4 regions of the Kineococcus gurbantunggutensis genome follow, and region 4 is predicted to be linked to each of the others. Evidence: riboswitches for the same ligand, from Rfam matches in the RefSeq annotation. Region 4 holds a riboswitch; each other region holds the start of a gene.
What was found. Region 4 has a riboswitch for S-adenosylmethionine ahead of ACRYR7_RS15350 (aminotransferase class V-fold PLP-dependent enzyme). Riboswitches for the same ligand answer to the same signal wherever they lie in the genome.

Region 1 (4,199 bases), on a different contig from region 4:
CGCGCACCGGGCGACCAGGTGCGGCAGGACCGCGTCGGCCATGCTGCACGCCACGGCGAGGGTGCCGGGGAACGTGGCGGCCGCCCACGCGGCGACCTCCTCGGCGCCGGCGCCCTCCAGGCGCCGCGCCCCCTCCTCGGCCAGCGCCCGCAGCTCCCGCGCGGAGCGGGTGCGCCCGAGCGGGGTCGCGGTGGCGGGCGCGGTGGTGGCGGTGGTGGTGGCGGTGGTGGTGGTCTCGCTCATCGCAGAGCCTCCTCGTCGCTGCGGTGGGCCCACGCCGCGAACGTCTCGCGCGGCTCGCGGGTGTCGAGGTAGCGCCGCACGACGCGCTCGACGTAGTCGGGCAGGCCGTCGGCGGTGACCTTCAGCCCGCGCACGGTGCGGCCCAGGCCGGGTTCGGCGCGGTCGGCGGAGGCCAGCCCGCCGCCGAGGTGCACCTGGAAGCCGGGGACCTGCTCGCCGTGCTCGTCCTGCACGAGCTGGCCCTTCAGGCCGATGTCGGCGGTCTGGATCCGCGCGCAGGAGTTCGGGCAGCCGTTGACGTGCAGGGTGATGGGGGTGTCGATCTCGACGCCGGCCAGGCGGCGCTCCAGCTCGTCGACCGCCCGCGCCGACGTCGCCTTCGTCTCGACGATCGCCAGCTTGCAGTACTCCAGGCCGGTGCAGGCGATGGTGTTGCGCCGGAACGGCGAGGGGGTCGCCGTCAGGCCCAGCTCCTCCGCGCGCGCCAGCAGGTCCTGCACGCGCTGCGGGTCGACGTCGAGCACCACGACCTTCTGGTGCGGGGTCAGCCGCACCCGGCGCGAGCCGGCCGCCTCGGCGGCGTCGGCGAGCGCGCGCAGCAGCGTGCCGCTCACCCGCCCGACGGTGGGGGCCAGGCCCACGTACAGGCGCCCGTCCTTCTGCTCGTGCACGCCCACGTGGTCCCCGCGCCCGGACGGCGCCGGCGGCGGCGGGCCGTCGGGCAGGGCCCGGCCCAGGTACTCCTCCTCCAGCACCCGCCGGAACCGCTCGGCGCCCCAGTCGGCCACCAGGTACTTCAGGCGGGCCTTGTTGCGCAGCCGGCGGTAGCCGTAGTCCCGGAAGATCCGCACGACCCCGTACCAGACCTCCGCGGCGTCCTCGGGCGCCACGAACGCCCCGAGCCGCTGCGCCAGGTGCGCGCTGGTGGACAGCCCGCCGCCGACCCACACGTCGTAGCCCGGGCCCAGCTCGGGGTGCACCACGCCCAGCAGGGAGATGTCGTTGATCTCGTGGACGACGTCCTGGCTGGGGTGGCCGGTGACCGCGGTCTTGAACTTGCGCGGCAGGTTCGCCAGCTCCGGGTCGCCGATGAACCGCTCGACGATCTCCTCGATCACCGGCGTGGGGTCGAGGACCTCGTCGCGGGCGATGCCGGCCACGGGGCTGCCGAGCACCACGCGGGGGGTGTCGCCGCAGGCCTCGGTGGTCTGCAGGCCCACGGCCTCCAGGCGCCGCCAGATCTCCGGGACGTCCTCCACGCGCACCCAGTGCAGCTGCACGTTCTGCCGGTCGGTGATGTCGGCGCTGTCGCGCCCGTACAGGGTGGACACCTCCGCCACGACCCGCAGCTGCTCGGTGGTCAGGGCGCCGCCGTCGATGCGCACGCGCAGCATGAAGAACTCGTCGGACAGCTCCTGCGCCGACAGCTGCGCGGTGCGCCCGCCGTCGATGCCGGGGCGGCGCTGCGTGTACAGGCCCCACCAGCGGAAGCGGCCGTTGAGGTCGTCCGGGTCGATGGAGGAGAAACCCCCCTTGGAGTACACCTGCTCGATCCGCTCGCGGACGTTCAGGCCGCCGTCGGCCGCCTTGAACTCCTCGTTGTGGTTCAGCGGCGTCGTGCCGTCCACGAGCCACTGGCCGTTGCCGCCGGCGCGGGCGGGCCGCGGGACGCGCCGGGGCGCGTCGGCGGCCGGCCGGGCGGCCTGCTCGGTGGGGGTGGGCGCGGCGTCGGGTGTCATGGGACCTCACGGGGGAGAGGGGTTCTCCTCGCGAGGAGGACCCTCAGCTGGTGCGGCGGGGGGCGGGTGCGCAGCGGCAGCAGTAGGCGCTCTGCACCCTCATCAGGTCGACGTACCGGCGCGAGACGAGGCGCACGGCAGAGGGCTGGACCACGCGACCACGGTAGGGCACGCCGGGGCCTGCTCCAACACGATCCCCCGGACCCGTTCCCGGACCCGCCCCCGGACCGCGCACCCGGGCGCCGCGGCCGGCGGCCGGGGTGGTGTTCGCGCGGACGTGTTGACCCGGCGGCGTGCTCCCCCTTAACGTCGGGAGCGGTCACGAGTACCAGCGTCAAGCCCCGGCTCGCTGGTCGGCAACCCTCCATCTGCGGCGGGGTGCTCCGGGTGAGGACCTGGTCGTTCGCCACCCGGCGATCGGCAAGCGCGGACCCTGCGGGTCCACGGGCATCGGGACGGACCTCTCGTGCACAAGATCGTTCTGCTCGCCGTCGTCGGGCTGCTGGCCCAGCTCGTCGACGGCTCCCTGGGGATGGCCTACGGGGTCACCTCCACCAGCCTGCTGCTGCTCATCGGGGCCAACCCGGCGGCGGCCTCGGCGACCGTCCACCTTGCCGAGATCGGCACCACGCTGGCCTCCGGCACCGCGCACTGGCGCTTCGGCAACGTCGACTGGCGCGTCGTGGTGCGCGTGGGCGTGCCGGGCGCGGTGGGCGCCTTCGCCGGCGCGACGGTGCTCTCCTCGCTGCCCACGGACGTGGCGGCGCCGGTGATCAGCGTCCTGCTGCTCGTGCTGGGCGTGTACGTGCTGCTGCGCTCGGCGGTGGTGCGCTTCGACGAGCGCTCCCTGCACCGCCCGCTGCGCCGGCGCTTCCTGGCGCCGCTGGGCCTGTTCGCCGGGTTCGTCGACGCCACCGGCGGCGGCGGCTGGGGCCCCGTGGGCACCCCCGCGCTGCTGGCCTCGGGCCGGCTGGAACCGCGCAAGGTGGTCGGCTCGATCGACACCAGCGAGTTCCTCGTCGCGGTCGCCGCCAGCACCGGGTTCCTGGTGGGCCTGGGCTCGCAGGGCATCGCGTGGTCCTGGGTGCTGGCGCTGCTGGCCGGCGGCCTGGTCGCCGCCCCCGTCGCCGCCTGGCTGGTGCGCCACCTGCCCCCGCACGTGCTCGGCACCGCCGTGGGCGCGGTCATCGTCCTGACCAACGCGCGCACGCTGCTGCGCAGCGACGCGGTCGACGCCGCCGACCCGGTGCGCTGGGCGGTGTACGCGCTCGTCCTGGCCCTCGGGGCCGTGGCCGTGGCCCACTCGGTGCGCCGGCACCGCCGCCGCGTCGTCGTCCCCGGCCCCGCCGGCGAGCCCGCCGGTGAGCGCGCCGTGGCCGGCGCCGGCGAGGAGAACGAGAGGAGCACCGCCCCGTGACGTACGTCATCGCCCAGCCCTGCGTGGACGTCAAGGACAAGGCGTGCATCGAGGAGTGCCCCGTCGACTGCATCTACGAGGGCAAGCGCTCGCTGTACATCCACCCCGACGAGTGCGTGGACTGCGGGGCCTGCGAGCCGGTGTGCCCGGTGGAGGCCATCTACTACGAGGACGACGTGCCCGAGCAGTGGTCGGCGTTCACCGCGGCCAACGTGGAGTTCTTCGACACCGTCGGCTCGCCCGGCGGTGCGGCCAAGACGGGCCTGATCGAGGCCGACCACGCGGTGGTCAGCGCGCTGCCCCCGCAGGGCGAGGGCCGCTAGCGCACCACCCGCACCGCCACCCCATCCAGAGCGGCCGAGAGCCCTGGCTCGACGACGCCGCAGCAACCCCCCGCCGGCGCGGGCGCGGGTGCTAACGCCAGGTCGATGGAGTCGACGATGTCCAGCACCACCCCCCACCGCCCCCGGGTCCGCGCGGCGAACGCGGTGAGCACGGCGAGCGCAGTGAGCGCCGCGAGCGCGGGCCGCCGCCCGGGGGCCCGGCCGTGAGCGTCGGGCCCCTGGTGGCCGGCGCCGCGGGACGGCCGACGCTGAGCTTCGAGCTCTTCCCGCCGCGCAGCCCGGCCGCGCGCGACGCCCTGCACGGCACCGTCGAGCGCCTGGCCGCGACCGGCCCGGACTTCTTCTCCGTCACCCACGGCGCGGCCGGCACCACCCGCACCGCGGGCTGCGAGCTGCTGGCGCACCTGCGCCGGGAGACCCGCGCCGCGGCGGTGGCCCACCTGACGTGCGTGGGTT
Region 2 (4,199 bases), on a different contig from region 4:
CGACGGGCAGGACGAGCCCGCCGCCGGGGTGCGCGCCGACGTTGTTGTCGGCGTACTGGGAGTTCCAGTAGGTCACCAGCAGGCCGTCCTGGTACGCGTAGCGCTCGGCCCAGTCCGGGCGGGAGCGGTCGCCGTAGTTGTACGGGCCGGTGGCCAGGCTGGCGTCGTAGCCGCGGTACTGGCGGTACTCGGCGATGTAGGCGTTGAAGTACGAGCGCGTGGTGCTGCCCGTGGTCGAGGTGAAGCCCTTCAGCGTCCAGCTCGTCACCGGGGTGGAGCCGAAGGAGACGGCGTCCACCTGCAGGCCCGGCTCCGTGGCCGCGCCGTCGGTCCAGTAGCGGAAGCCGACCAGCGCCCCGGCGGGCACGCCCGCCAGGGAGGCGCTCAGGTCCACCCACTGGCCACCGGTGGTGCCGGTGACGCCCTGGCCGAAGTTCTGGCCGTTGGGGTCGGTGGTGGTGGAGCGGTTCGTCGCCAGCGGCGTGAAGGTCCTGCCGCCGTCGGTGGTGTAGACGGCGTAGGCGTAGTCCCAGTCCTGCTCGATCTGGTACTTCACCTTGGCGCGCAGCGTGCTCGCCCCGGCGGGCAGCGGCGCGAGCATGGTGTTGTCCAGGTCGTCGCCGGCGCCGGAGTACCAGAAGTCCGCGCCCTCGAACGGGGTGCCGATCGTGGTGGTGACCTTCTTGTCGGGCAGGTTCACCACGAGCGCCTGGGCCTGCTTGGTGTTCGCCTCCGCCGGGCCGAGCTTGGTGCTCACCTTGGCGCCGGGCGCGACGGTCTCGTGGTTCAGCCAGCCCAGCTGCAGCTTCTCCCAGGCGCCCATGTGCATGGGCTCGGTGCCGATCCCGTCCTCGGGGCGGCCGCTGCTGCCGTAGGAGCCGGAGGACATCAGCGACCAGAACGCGGTGGAGTTCTCCGCGCCGCCGGAGTTGCCGGAGGTGTCGTACAGGTCGGGCAGGCCCAGGTCGTGGCCGAACTCGTGGGCGAAGACGCCGACGCCGCCGTTCTCCGGCTCGACGGTGTAGTCGCCCACCCAGTACTTCGACCCCCCGATGCGGGTGCCGCCGAGCGGGTTGGTCGTGCCGCCCACGGAGGGGCCGCCGGCGCCGACGCGGGTGCTCTGGTTGTACCAGCGGTGCGACCAGATCGCGGCCTGGCCCAGGGTGCCGCCGCCGACCTCCTCGCCCTCGCCGGCGTGCACGGCCTGGAAGTGGTCGATGTAGCCGTCGGGCTCGTCGAAGTCGCCGTCGCCGTCGAAGTCGTAGCGGTCCCACTGGTCGAAGCGGGAGAGCTCCTGGTCGATCTGCGCGGCCGACCTGCCGGCGGCGACCTGCTGGGCGTACCAGCCGTTGAGGGAGTCGTTGACGAACGTCCACGCCGCCCGGTCGCCCAGGGCGTTGTCGCCGTAGGAGGCGCCCGTGCCGGGCAGGCGCACCCAGTCGGTGACGGCGCCCTCGACGGTGTAGCGGCCGGAGGAGACCTCGTCGTAGTAGTTGGCCATCGACACGTCGCCCTCGGCCTGCGAGAAGAGCAGGTCCTCGTAGTACGGCCGGGAGAAGTCCTTCGTCCAGATGGTGGTGTTGTCCACCGAGCGGTCCGGCGCGGGGATGCGGTTGTGCGGCAGGTCGCTGAACTCGCCGAGCACGGTGAAGATCTGGTCGGTGTCCTCGCGGGCGAGCTCGACGAACTGCCCCTTGGCGACCTCGACGACCTTCCCGTCCCCGCGCGCGGTGGCCTTCCCGCGCAGGACCTTCTCCAGGCCGGCCTGGCGCAGGGCGCGCTGCTTGTCGGCGAGCGGGTTGGGCAGGTCGTGGGCGCGGCCGGGCGCCTCGGTCCCGGGGGCGGCCCCCGAACCGGTGCCCGCCGGGGCCGCGGGGGCGGGCGCCGCCGCCGGGGGAGCGGTGCTGGGTGCTGCGGGGGGTGCTGCGGAGGCGACCGCCGGGGTGGCCGCGACGAGCGCGGCGCCCACGACGGCGCAGAGGGTTCTTCTCAACGCACGTGCTCCTGGGATCGAGGGGGCTGGCGCCCGCGTGCCGGAGGGTCTCCGGCGACGGTGTCGGGCGGCCGGGTTCGACTTTATGTCACCCACATGGTTCGTCAAGACACGCAACAGGGAGTTAACAGAGTGCCCCGCCGAACGAGCCCGGCCGCCGCGCGGGTGAGCCGGTTGACACGGCGCCCCTGCGCCGGGCACGGTGTCCCCACGACCATCGAGAGCGGCCGAGAGACCTGGCTCGACGACGCCGCAGCAACCCCCCTCCCGCAGGGCGTGGGTGCTTCCGCCAGGACCGATGGAGGGCACGGCATGACGCAGGACCGCACCACCGAGCTGCACTCGCGCCGGCACGTCGACCTGTGCCGCTGCGGTTCCGCCGCCTGTCGCTGACGACCCGCGGAACCCGTTCCCGACCGCGGGGCGCGCCCCGCGGACCCGGGGCGCGCCCCGCCCGCCGGTGCACCCGCCGAGCCCCCGACCGGGGCCCGTCTGGCGCACCCTCCCCGCCCGAAACCCCGGCCGTCCCCGCGCCGGGCACCCCTCACGCACGCACCTGGAGAGAACCCGCATGTCCACGAGCACGTCCGCCGCGGCGCCCGCCGACACCACCGACGCGAAGTTCGCCGAGTACGCCCACCCCGAGAAGCTGGTGAGCACGGCCTGGCTCGCGGAGAACCTCGGCCGCGAGGGCCTGGTCGTCGTGGAGAGCGACGAGGACGTCCTGCTGTGGGACACCGGCCACATCCCCGGCTCGGTGAAGGTCGACTGGCACACCGAGCTCAACGACCCGGTCACCCGCGACTACGTCGACGGCGCCGGGTTCGCCGACCTGCTCTCGCGCAAGGGCATCCGCCGCGAGGACACGGTCGTGCTGTACGGCGACAAGAGCAACTGGTGGGCCGCGTACGCCCTGTGGGTGTTCACGCTGTTCGGCCACGAGGACGTGCGCCTGCTCGACGGCGGGCGCGCCAAGTGGGTGGCCGAGGGCCGCGAGCTGACCACCGAGGAGCCGGCGCGCGAGCGCACCGAGTACCCGGTGGTCGAGCGCGACGACAGCCGCGTGCGCGCCTTCGCCCCCGACGTGCGCGAGCACCGCGGCGGCCTGGTGGACGTGCGCTCGGCGCCGGAGTACAGCGGCGAGCGCACCCACATGCCCGACTACCCGCAGGAGGGCACGCTGCGCGGCGGGCACATCGCCGGCGCGGCCAGCGTGCCGTGGGCCAAGGCGGCCGACGAGGACGGCACGTTCAAGGACCGCGCGGCGCTGGAGGAGATCTACTTCGGCGGCGCCGGCCTGACGCCGACCACGGAGACGATCACCTACTGCCGCATCGGCGAGCGCTCCAGCCACACCTGGTTCGTGCTGACGCACCTGCTGGGCCTGGAGAACGTGCGCAACTACGACGGCTCCTGGACCGAGTGGGGCAACGCGGTGCGCGCGCCCATCGTCGTCGGCACGGAGCCGGGCACCCGCTGACGTCCCGCGCGCGGGGGCCGCGGCCGGTGCCGCGGCCCCCGCGCGCGTCCCCGGCAGCGTCCTCCCGGGGGTCCTGCGGTGCCGAGGTGCCCGAAGTGCCCGAGGTGCCGAGGACCCCGCGCGGGGGACCGGTGACACGAGGAGGTGCCCGTGGCCAGCCCCGACGAGCACGCGTTCGACGTGCTGGACGTCCTGGAGGTCCGCCCGCGCGCGCCGCGGGGACCCGCCGGCTCGCGCGGCCCGGCGGCGCTGCGGTTCGCGCGCCGGCTGCTCAGGCGCCTGCGGCGGCGCTGACGCCCCGCGCGCCCAGCGCCTCGATGACCTCGCCGACCACGACGACGGCCGGGGGGCGCACCCCCGCGGCCCGGGCCACCGCCGCGATCTCGCCCAGGGGCGCGGTGGTGGTGCGCTGCCGCGGCGACCAGCCGTCCTCGACGACCGCCACCGGGGTGCCCGGGTCGCGGCCGGCGGCCACCAGCGCGGCGCTGAGCCGCTCCAGCGCCGAGACGCCCATGAGGACGACGAGGGTGCCGTCCAGGCGCGCCAGCGCCTCCAGGTCGTCACCGGCGAGGTCCTCGTGCCCGGACAGCACCGTGACGCAGCGCGCCGCGCCGCGGTGGGTGACGGGGATGCCGGCGGCGGCAGGCACCGCGAACGCGCTGGTGACGCCGGGCACCACCTCCACCTCCACGCCGGCCTCGCGGCAGGCCAGGACCTCCTCGCCGC
Region 3 (4,199 bases), on a different contig from region 4:
AGGCGGTGGCGTTCGTGGAGCAGCTGTGGGGCCGGGAGCTGCCCGGCCTGGACCCCGACGGCCCGCTGCCGGCGCAGGACCCCGACCCCGAGGCGGTCGCCACCCGCGGGCGGGTGCAGCACGCCAAGGACCGCGTGGGCACCGCCCGGCGCTGGCGGGAGCTGGCGCGCGCCAACGGCTGGGGCGTGCGCGAGCTCGTCGTGGAGGTCTCCGCGCGCCCGCAGTTCGTCGGCACCCCGCAGCAGGTCGCCGAGGAGGTCGACCTGTTCGTGCAGGCCGACGCCTGCGACGGCTTCATCCTCATCCCCACCCTGACCCCCACCGGCCTGGACGAGTTCGTCGACCGGGTCGTGCCGCTGCTGCAGGAGCGCGGCACCTACCGCACCGGGTACACCGGTGAGACCCTGCGCGACCACCTGGGCCTGCGCCACCCGCACCGCAGCAGCACCGCCACCGAGGAGACCGCGTGAGCACCACGACCACCCCCGCCGACACCGCCGGCACCGCCGGCACCGCCGGCACCGGCGACACCGCCGCCCGCCGCGGCTGGGACGCCTGGCGCGCCCGGCGCACCGAGGTGCTCTCCGACCCGCACGGCTGGCTGAGCCTGACCGCGCTGCACTGGCTGGGCGGCGCCCCCGCCCGCGCCGGCGACCTGCCGGGGCGGTGGTGGAGCGCCGCGGACGGCGTGCACGTGCGCGCGCAGGAGGTCGACGGCCTGCTGCTGGACGGCGCGCCGCTGACCGGCGAGCACGTCCTGCACCCGGTCGACGACGGCGCCGGCGTGACCGTGGTGACGGGGGAGCGGCACGTGGAGGTGCTGCGCCGCAGCGGGAACGCCGGGCTGCGGGTGCGCGACCCGCGCTCGCCGGTGCTGGCGGGGTTCTCCGGGGTGCCGGTGTTCGGCTTCGACGAGCGCTGGGTGCTGCCCGCGCGCCTGGAGGCGGACGAGGACGAGGTGGTCGTCGGGTCGGTCGTGGCCGGGCTGAGCCAGGCGCGCACCGCGGCCGGGCGGGTGACCTTCACCACGCCCGACGGCGTGGAGCGCTCCCTGCTGGCGCTGCGCTCGGGCGAGGGCCTGCAGCTGCTGTTCACCGACCTCACCAGCGGCGTGAGCACCTCCGCCACGGCCCGCTCGCTGACGGTGGCCGCCCCCGGGCCCGACGGCGCCCTGGTGCTGGACCTGAACCGCGCGCAGAACCTGCCGTGCGCGTTCACCGAGCACGCCACCTGCCCGCTGCCCCCGGCCGGCAACCGGCTCGAGGTCGCCGTCGAGGCCGGCGAGCGCGCCCCGCGGGCCTGAGGGGGGCACCGGTGGACCTGCACCGGCAGCTCCTCCTGGAGCACGCCGGGTCCCCGCACGGGGCGGGCCTGCGCACGCCCTTCGCCGTGCAGGTGCACCACGTGAACCCCGTGTGCGGGGACGAGGTGACCCTGCGCGTCGACCTCGCGCCCGGTCCGGGGGGCGACCCCGGTGGCGCCGTGGTGCGCGACGTCTCCTACGAGGCGGAGGGCTGCTCGATCAGCCGCGCCTCCGCCTCCGTGCTGCACGACCTGGTCGTGGGCCGGCCCGTCGCGCAGGTGGAGGACGCGCGGCGGGCGGTGCACCGGATGCTCACCAGCCGCGGGGAGGACCCCGGCGACGAGGACGTGATCGGCGACGGCGTGGCGCTGGCCGGCGCCGCGCGCTACCCGGCGCGCGTGAAGTGCGCGCTGCTGGCCTGGTCGGCGCTGGCCGACGCGCTGCTGCGCGCGCCCGGCCCCGACGCCGACCCCGCTCCCGACCCCGCCCCTGAGGCCGACCGCGCCCCCTGAGGCCCGGCCCGCGGGGCGCCCCGCCCCCGCCGCGCCTGGCGTAGGCTGCCCGGACCATCCAGAGCGACCGAGAGACCTGGCTCGAGGACGTCGCAGCAACCCCCTCGTGGAGGGTGCTCACGCCAGGACCGATGGGGAGGCACCACCGTGAGCACCACCGCGCCCGCCGGGGGCGGACCGACCGAGGCCGAGCGCCGCGAGGCCGCCGCCTGGTCCACCTGGCAGCAGTCCCCGTGGGGCCGCCTGCGCTACCGCGTCGTGGCGGCCCTGCTGCGCGGGGCGCTGGAGGAGCTGGGGCCCGCGCCGCTGCGCGTGCTCGACGCCGGCGGCGGTGACGGCCGCGACGCGCTGCAGCTCGCGCTGGCCGGGCACGCGGTCACCGTCCTGGACACCTCCGCGGACGTGCTGGGCGCGGCCCGCGCCGCCGCCACCGCCGCCGGGGTCGCCGAGCGCCTGCACACCGTCGCCGCCGGCCTGGAGGACCTCAGCGCGCTGGCCGCGCTGACCCGGCACCGCGCCGGCGGCTCGGGCTCCTTCGACGTGGTGCTGTGCCACGACGTGCTCCAGCACCGCGGCAGCACCGCCCAGGTCGCCGCGGACGTGGCCACGCTGACCTCCTCCCTGCGCCCGGGCGGGCTGCTGTCGCTGCTGGCGCCCAACCCGGCCGCGGACGTGCTGACCGCCGCGCTGCGCGAGGGCCCGGCGCAGGCGTGGGTCCTGCTCGACGCCGAGCGCGGCGCGGACCCGGGCACCGGCAGCTCGGTGCTGCGCCTGGAGCCGGACGCGGTCGAGCGGGCCGTCGCCGCGGCCGGCGGCGAGGTCGTCGCGCGCCACGGGGTGCTGACCGTCACCGCGCTGCTGGAGGACGCCGGCCGGGCCGACGAGCGCTCCGTGGCCGACCTGGAGGAGCTGGAGGTCGAGCTCAGCCGGCGCGACGGGTTCCGCCGGACGGCGCGCTACTGGCACCTGCTGGCGCGCCGGCGCTGACCGCCGCCAGCAGCGAGGCGGCCAGCGCGTCGTTGAGCCGGAAGAACCCCGCGTCCAGGCCCGGGCGCGGGAACGCCGGCGCCCACCCGCCGCCGGCCACCCACGGCCCCGCCGCGAACCGGCGCGGGTGCGCGGTGCCGTCGGCGCGCTGCACCCGCCCGTCCTCGTCCACCGCCAGGCGCCCGCCGGTGAACACCTCCCCGCCCTCGTCGCGGAACTCCCGCTCCACCGCCTCGCCGCGCGCGGACAGGTTGCGCAGCAACGGGTCCGCGGCGTCCCGAACGCTGGGGGAGGGCAGCCGGGCGTCGATCAGCACGCGCGCGGCGAGGTGCACCGGCCCGTTGCCGCCCACCGCCGTCCACGCCTGCGCCGCCTCGTCGGGCTGCACGCGCAGGTCCCCGCCGAGGAAGCGCACCACCCCGGCGTCGGCCAGCGCGAGCAGCTGGCGCAGCCGCTGCGGCGGCGGGCCGGAGGCCACGCAGCTGAAGAACCCGTGCCACCAGCCGTCCACCTCCAACGCGGTGGAGCGCGCGTCGAGCAGGCCGCGCGCGGCCAGCGCCGCGACGACGCCGTAGCAGGACAGCAGCGCGCTGAACACCGCCGCGTCGGCGCTGTGCGCGGGGTCGCCGCGGCGGGCGACGTCGGCGGCGACGTGGGCGCGCACCCGCTCGTGCACGCCCCGCGCGGTGGGCGAGGACCACCCGGCCAGCGGCCGGTCCAGGCGCGCCAGGTCCAGGCGGTCGGCGGGGTCGGGCACCGCCTCCTCCACGAGCGCGTCCAGCTCCGCCGAACCCCACGGCGCGGCCGCGAACCGGGCGTCGAACTCCCGCGCGGGCACCCGGGTGCGCTGCGGGTGCCCGGCGAACAGCTCCCCGTAGTGCGCGCCGGCGAGCTCCTTGGCGATCAGCGGCCACACGTCCCGCCGCAGCCGCAGCGGGCCGCCGCGGCGCGCGGCCAGCTCCTCGGCCGCGGCGACGGTGCAGAACCGCGGCAGCGCCGGGCGCCGGGCGAGCTCGTAGGTGATCTTCGAGCGGTAGGGCACCCCGCGCCGGGAGCCGACGTGCAGGACGGGCTCGGCCCCGCTGGGCCGGTAGACCAGCTCCCCGCCGGGGCCCTGCTCGTACCGGCCGCCGCGGCCCTCGGTGAGCAGCACCACCAGGTCCACGAACGCCAGGCCCATCCCGGCCACCACGACGTCCTCGCCGGGGCGCACCGCCACGAGGTCGTCCTCCAGGCCGAGGTCGCCGGTGTAGGCGGGGGCGACGTAGCCCAGCCCGTGCCGGTCGGCGAACGCGGCCAGCTCCCGCTCGCGCGGGCCGGGCAGCACGTCGGGGTGCCCCTGCGCCAGCAGCACCGCGTCCACCTCCAGCGCCGCGCCCCCGGCCAGCCGCACCCGC
Region 4 (4,199 bases):
GAGGCGGGGTCGGTGTAGGCGTCGTGGAACAGCTGCCAGTCGCGCCGGTCCGGGAAGCTCGTCAGCCGCACCCGGCCGGGCTCGGAGCGCACGGTGGGCTGGCTGAAGATGTCCTCGCCGGTGACCTCCAGGCCGGCCACGCGCTGGAAGGAGTACGACCACCAGGCGCCGTAGTCGACGGCGCTGCTCATGGCCTTGCCGTACTCGCCGTCGCCGACGATCGTGATGCCCAGGTCGTGCTGGCGCTGCACGAGGTCGACGACGGCCTCGGTGAGCAGCTTGTCGAAGTCGGGGGTGCGCTTCAGGGTCAGGCCGTCCTCGGCGAGCTCGCGGGCCTCGTTGGCGGCGATGAGCTCGGGCGTGCGGGGCAGGCTGCCGGCGTGGCTGACCTCGATGCGTCGGGGGGTGCTCACGGGTGCTCCGTTCGTGGGGTGGTGGCTCGCTCAGCGCCGCAGGGCGCGGTCGAGGTCGTCGAGCAGGTCGTCGGGGTCCTCCAGGCCCACCGACAGGCGCAGCACGGCGTCGGACAGGCCGATGGCCGCGCGGCCCTGCTCGCCGAGGCGGCGGTGGGTCGTGGTGGCGGGGTGGGTGGCCAGCGACTTGGCGTCGCCGAGGTTGTTGGAGATGTCGATCACGCCGAGGCGGTCGAGCACCTCGAAGGCGCGCTCCTTGCCGCGGCCGTCGGGCGCGTCGAGCTCGAACGTGACGACGGTGCCGCCGAGCTCCATCTGCCGCTTGGCCAGTTCCGCCTGCGGGTGCGAGGGCAGCATCGGGTAGCGCACCCAGCGCACGCCCGCGGCGTCCTCCAGGTGCTCGGCGATGCGCAGGGCGGTGGCCGCGGAGTGCCGCACGCGCAGGCCGAGGGTCTCCAGGCCCTTCGCGAGCGTCCAGGCGTTGAACGGGCTGAGGGTGGGCCCGGTGTGCCGGGTCAGCTCGCGGAACCGGCCGTCGACGAACTCCGACGTGCCCAGCACCGCGCCGCCCATGACGCGGCCCTGCCCGTCGATGTGCTTGGTCGCGGAGTACACGACGACGTCGGCGCCGAACGCCAGCGGCCGCTGGCCGACGGGGCTGGCGAAGGCGTTGTCGACCACGACCGTCGCACCGGCCGCGTGCGCGAGCTGCGCGACGGCCTCGATGTCGACGAGGGTCTGCATGGGGTTCGCGGGGGTCTCGAAGAACACCGCCTGCGCGGGGGTGGACAGGGCCCGCTCCCACTGCGAGAGGTCCTCGCCGTCGACGAACTCCGTGCTCACGCCCCAGCGGGGCAGGATCTCGTCGAGGATCACGTAGCAGGAGCCGAACAGGCTGCGGGCGGCCACGACGCGGTCGCCCGCGCCGAGCAGGGCGGCCAGGGCGTAGAACACCGCGGACATGCCGCTGGCCAGGCCGTAGCAGGCCTCCGCCCCCTCGAGCAGGCGCAGCCGCTCGGTGAACACCGACACCGTCGGGTTGCCGTAGCGGGAGTAGACGTAGCGGTCGACCTCGCCGGTGAACGCGGCCTCGGCGTCGGCGGCGGAACCGTAGACGTACCCCGACGTCAGGTACATCGCCTCGGACGTCTCCTCGAAACCCGAGCGCGCCATCCCGCCGCGCACGGCGGTGGTGTCGGGCCGCCAGGGGCGGGGGGTGCTCTCCTCGTTCACGACTGCCTCCACGGCAGGCCCTCGGCGCGCCAGCCGGCGCCGCCGCGGTGCCCGTGCTCGTCCAGGTCGCCCTCGAAACCGTTCAGGACGTTGTAGCTGGGGGTGATGCCGGCGGCCGTGGCGGCCTCGGCCGCGGCGACCGAGCGCTTGCCGGAGCGGCACAGGAACACCACCGGGCCGCGGCGGCCAGCGGTGATCCCCGCGCGCTCCAGCTCGGCGAGGAACCGCGCCCCGGGGGCGGCGGGGTCCTCGGGCGCCCAGGAGGCGAACACCGGTCCCCTGCCGGTGCCCGCGGTGTCCGGGACCCCGACCCAGGTCCACTCCGCCTCGGTGCGGACGTCGACCAGGACCGCCTCGCCGTCCTCGTGCAGCAGGTCGAACGCCTCGCGCGGAGCGAGGTCGCCGGCGTAGCTCACGTGCCCTCCCATCGGTCCCGGCATGAGCACCCTCCCGTAGGGGGTTGCTGCGGCGTCGTCGAGCCAGGTCTCTCGGCCGCTCTGGATGGTCCTGCCAGCGTAGGGCATGCCCGGCCGTGCCCGGGCGCCGTCGGCACCGGCGGGCCCGTCCGGGGCGCCTCCCGCCCGCACGGGCCCGCGCCCGCCCCCGGTGCGCCGCCGCGGTGCCGACGCGGTGCCGACGTTGCCAGGCGGGGCGCGCCCGTGGCACGCTCCGGGCAGGTCATGAGCGCCAGCGCGAAGCCCCGGCTCGCTGGCCGGCAACCCTCCTCACGCGGCGGGGTGCCCCGGGTGACGACCTGGCCGGTGCCGAGGTGGCGCCGGCAAGCGCGGACCCGCGGGCACCGTCCGGCGGGTCCCCTCCCCGAGGAGGCCCTCGTGCCCACGCCCACGCTCCCCGCCCCCCGCTGCGCGCCCGCGCTCGCCCCGCTGCTGCCCGTCGTCGGCGCCGCCACCCGCGTGCCGCTGGCCACCGGCGGGGAGGCGGTCTACGCCAACCTCGACAACGCCGCCAGCGCGCCCGCGCTGGCGGCGGTGGCCGAGCACGTGGCGCGGGTGCTGCCGCACTACGCCAGCGTCCACCGCGGCGCGGGCTACCTCTCGCGGGTGTCCACGGAGCTGTTCGAGTCCGCGCGCGGCGCGGTGGGGCGCTTCGTCGGGGCGCGGCAGGACGACGCGGTCGTCTTCACCCGCAGCACCACGGACGCCCTGGACCTGCTCTCGCGCGCCGTGCCCGCCGGCGGGCGCGTGCTGGTGGCGGACGTGGAGCACCACGCGAACCTGCTGCCCTGGCAGCGCTCGGCGCGCACGACGGTGGTGCCCGGCGGCCCGGACGCGGCCGGCACAGCGGCGGCGCTGGAGGCGGAGCTGGCCGGCGGCGGCTACGCGCTGCTGGCGGTGACGGGCGCCTCCAACGTCACCGGCGAGGTGCTGCCGCTGCGGCGCCTGGCGCGCGCCGCGCACGCCGCCGGCGCCCGCATCGCCGTGGACGGCGCCCAGCTCGTGCCGCACCGGCGGGTGGACCTGGCCGGCGACGACCTGGACTGGATCGCCTTCTCCGGGCACAAGCTCTACGCGCCCTTCGGCGCCGGGGCGCTGGTCGGGCGGCGGGACTGGCTGGACGCGGCCGAGCCGTACCTGGCCGGCGGCGGCGCGACGCTGGAGGTCGGGACCGGGGGCGTGCGCTGGGCCAGCGGCCCGGAGCGCCACGAGGCCGGCTCCCCCAACGTGCTCGGCGCGGCGGCCCTGGCGCGCGCGTGCACCGCGCTGGCCGCGCTGCCCCCCGGCGCGCTGGAGGAGCACGAGGCGGCGCTGCGCGAGCGCCTGCTCGACGGGCTCGCCGCGCTGGAGGGCGTGCGGGTGGTGCGCCCGGACGCCGAGGACGCCGTGGGGGTCGTCACGTTCACCGTGGAGGGGCACCCGTCCTCGCAGGTCGCGGCGTACCTGTCGGCCGAGCACGGCATCGGCGTGCGCGACGGGCGCTTCTGCGCGCACCGGTTCGCGGACTCCCTGGGGCTGTCCTCCGGCGCGCTGCGCGCCAGCACCGGCGTGGGGACCGGATCGGCGGACGTGGACCGGCTCCTGGCGGCGCTGCGGCGGTTCCTCACCGCCGGGCCCGAGCTGCGCTACGCGGTGGTCGACGGCTCCTGGGGCCCGGTGGGCGACCCGCGGCCCGACCCGGCGGGTTTCCTCGGCGCCGACCTCGACCGCGTCGCGCGGCCGCGGTGACCCCGGGGCGCTCGCGGGAGCGCCCGCGCCGCCCGCCCCCGACGGCCACCACCCGCCCCACCCGTTCCGACCACCCCGACGAGGAGCCCGCCGTGCCCGACCCGTTCCACCTCCTGCTCGACGTCGACGGGGGCGGGTGGCACCCGGCCGCCTGGCGGCGCTCGCGCAGCGCACCGGCCGACGTGTTCTCCCCCGCCCGGCTGCGCGGGTTCGCCGTCACCGCCCAGGCGCAGGGCCTGACGGCGCTGACGTTCGAGGACTCCCCGCTGCCGGACGCGCGCAACCCCGTCGGCCACCTGGACGCGGTGCAGCGCGCGGCGTTCCTGGCCGGCACCACCGAGGGCGTCGGGCTGGTGCCGGTGGTGCCCAC

Region 1: another riboswitch for S-adenosylmethionine. It lies ahead of ACRYR7_RS17020 (sulfite exporter TauE/SafE family protein); the one in region 4 lies ahead of ACRYR7_RS15350 (aminotransferase class V-fold PLP-dependent enzyme).
Region 2: another riboswitch for S-adenosylmethionine. It lies ahead of ACRYR7_RS17055 (sulfurtransferase); the one in region 4 lies ahead of ACRYR7_RS15350 (aminotransferase class V-fold PLP-dependent enzyme).
Region 3: another riboswitch for S-adenosylmethionine. It lies ahead of ACRYR7_RS07075 (class I SAM-dependent methyltransferase); the one in region 4 lies ahead of ACRYR7_RS15350 (aminotransferase class V-fold PLP-dependent enzyme).

Annotation. Positions count from the first base shown of each region.
Region 1 covers NZ_JBJLSG010000099.1:5,468-9,666, reverse strand. Annotated here, with positions in the region: gene ACRYR7_RS17030 (phosphoadenylyl-sulfate reductase) at 1-243, opposite strand, end outside; gene ACRYR7_RS17025 (nitrite/sulfite reductase) at 240-1,982, opposite strand; SAM riboswitch class IV at 2,300-2,415, shown strand; gene ACRYR7_RS17020 (sulfite exporter TauE/SafE family protein) at 2,449-3,399, shown strand; gene fdxA (ferredoxin) at 3,396-3,722, shown strand; SAM riboswitch class I at 3,741-3,834, shown strand; gene ACRYR7_RS17010 (methylenetetrahydrofolate reductase) at 3,947-4,199, shown strand, end outside.
Region 2 covers NZ_JBJLSG010000099.1:13,640-17,838, reverse strand. Annotated here, with positions in the region: gene ACRYR7_RS17060 (immune inhibitor A domain-containing protein) at 1-1,993, opposite strand, end outside; SAM riboswitch class I at 2,205-2,298, shown strand; gene ACRYR7_RS17055 (sulfurtransferase) at 2,565-3,473, shown strand; gene ACRYR7_RS17050 (hypothetical protein) at 3,624-3,767, shown strand; gene cobA (uroporphyrinogen-III C-methyltransferase) at 3,745-4,199, opposite strand, start outside.
Region 3 covers NZ_JBJLSG010000025.1:37,398-41,596, reverse strand. Annotated here, with positions in the region: gene ACRYR7_RS07090 (NtaA/DmoA family FMN-dependent monooxygenase) at 1-470, shown strand, start outside; gene ACRYR7_RS07085 (DUF1684 domain-containing protein) at 467-1,303, shown strand; gene sufU (Fe-S cluster assembly sulfur transfer protein SufU) at 1,315-1,815, shown strand; SAM riboswitch class I at 1,867-1,953, shown strand; gene ACRYR7_RS07075 (class I SAM-dependent methyltransferase) at 1,963-2,802, shown strand; gene ACRYR7_RS07070 (FAD/NAD(P)-binding protein) at 2,738-4,199, opposite strand, start outside.
Region 4 covers NZ_JBJLSG010000082.1:11,374-15,572, reverse strand. Annotated here, with positions in the region: gene ACRYR7_RS15365 (cobalamin-independent methionine synthase II family protein) at 1-413, opposite strand, end outside; gene ACRYR7_RS15360 (O-succinylhomoserine sulfhydrylase) at 444-1,658, opposite strand; gene ACRYR7_RS15355 (rhodanese-like domain-containing protein) at 1,643-2,062, opposite strand; SAM riboswitch class I at 2,068-2,154, opposite strand; SAM riboswitch class IV at 2,323-2,437, shown strand; gene ACRYR7_RS15350 (aminotransferase class V-fold PLP-dependent enzyme) at 2,480-3,829, shown strand; gene ACRYR7_RS15345 (LLM class flavin-dependent oxidoreductase) at 3,922-4,199, shown strand, end outside.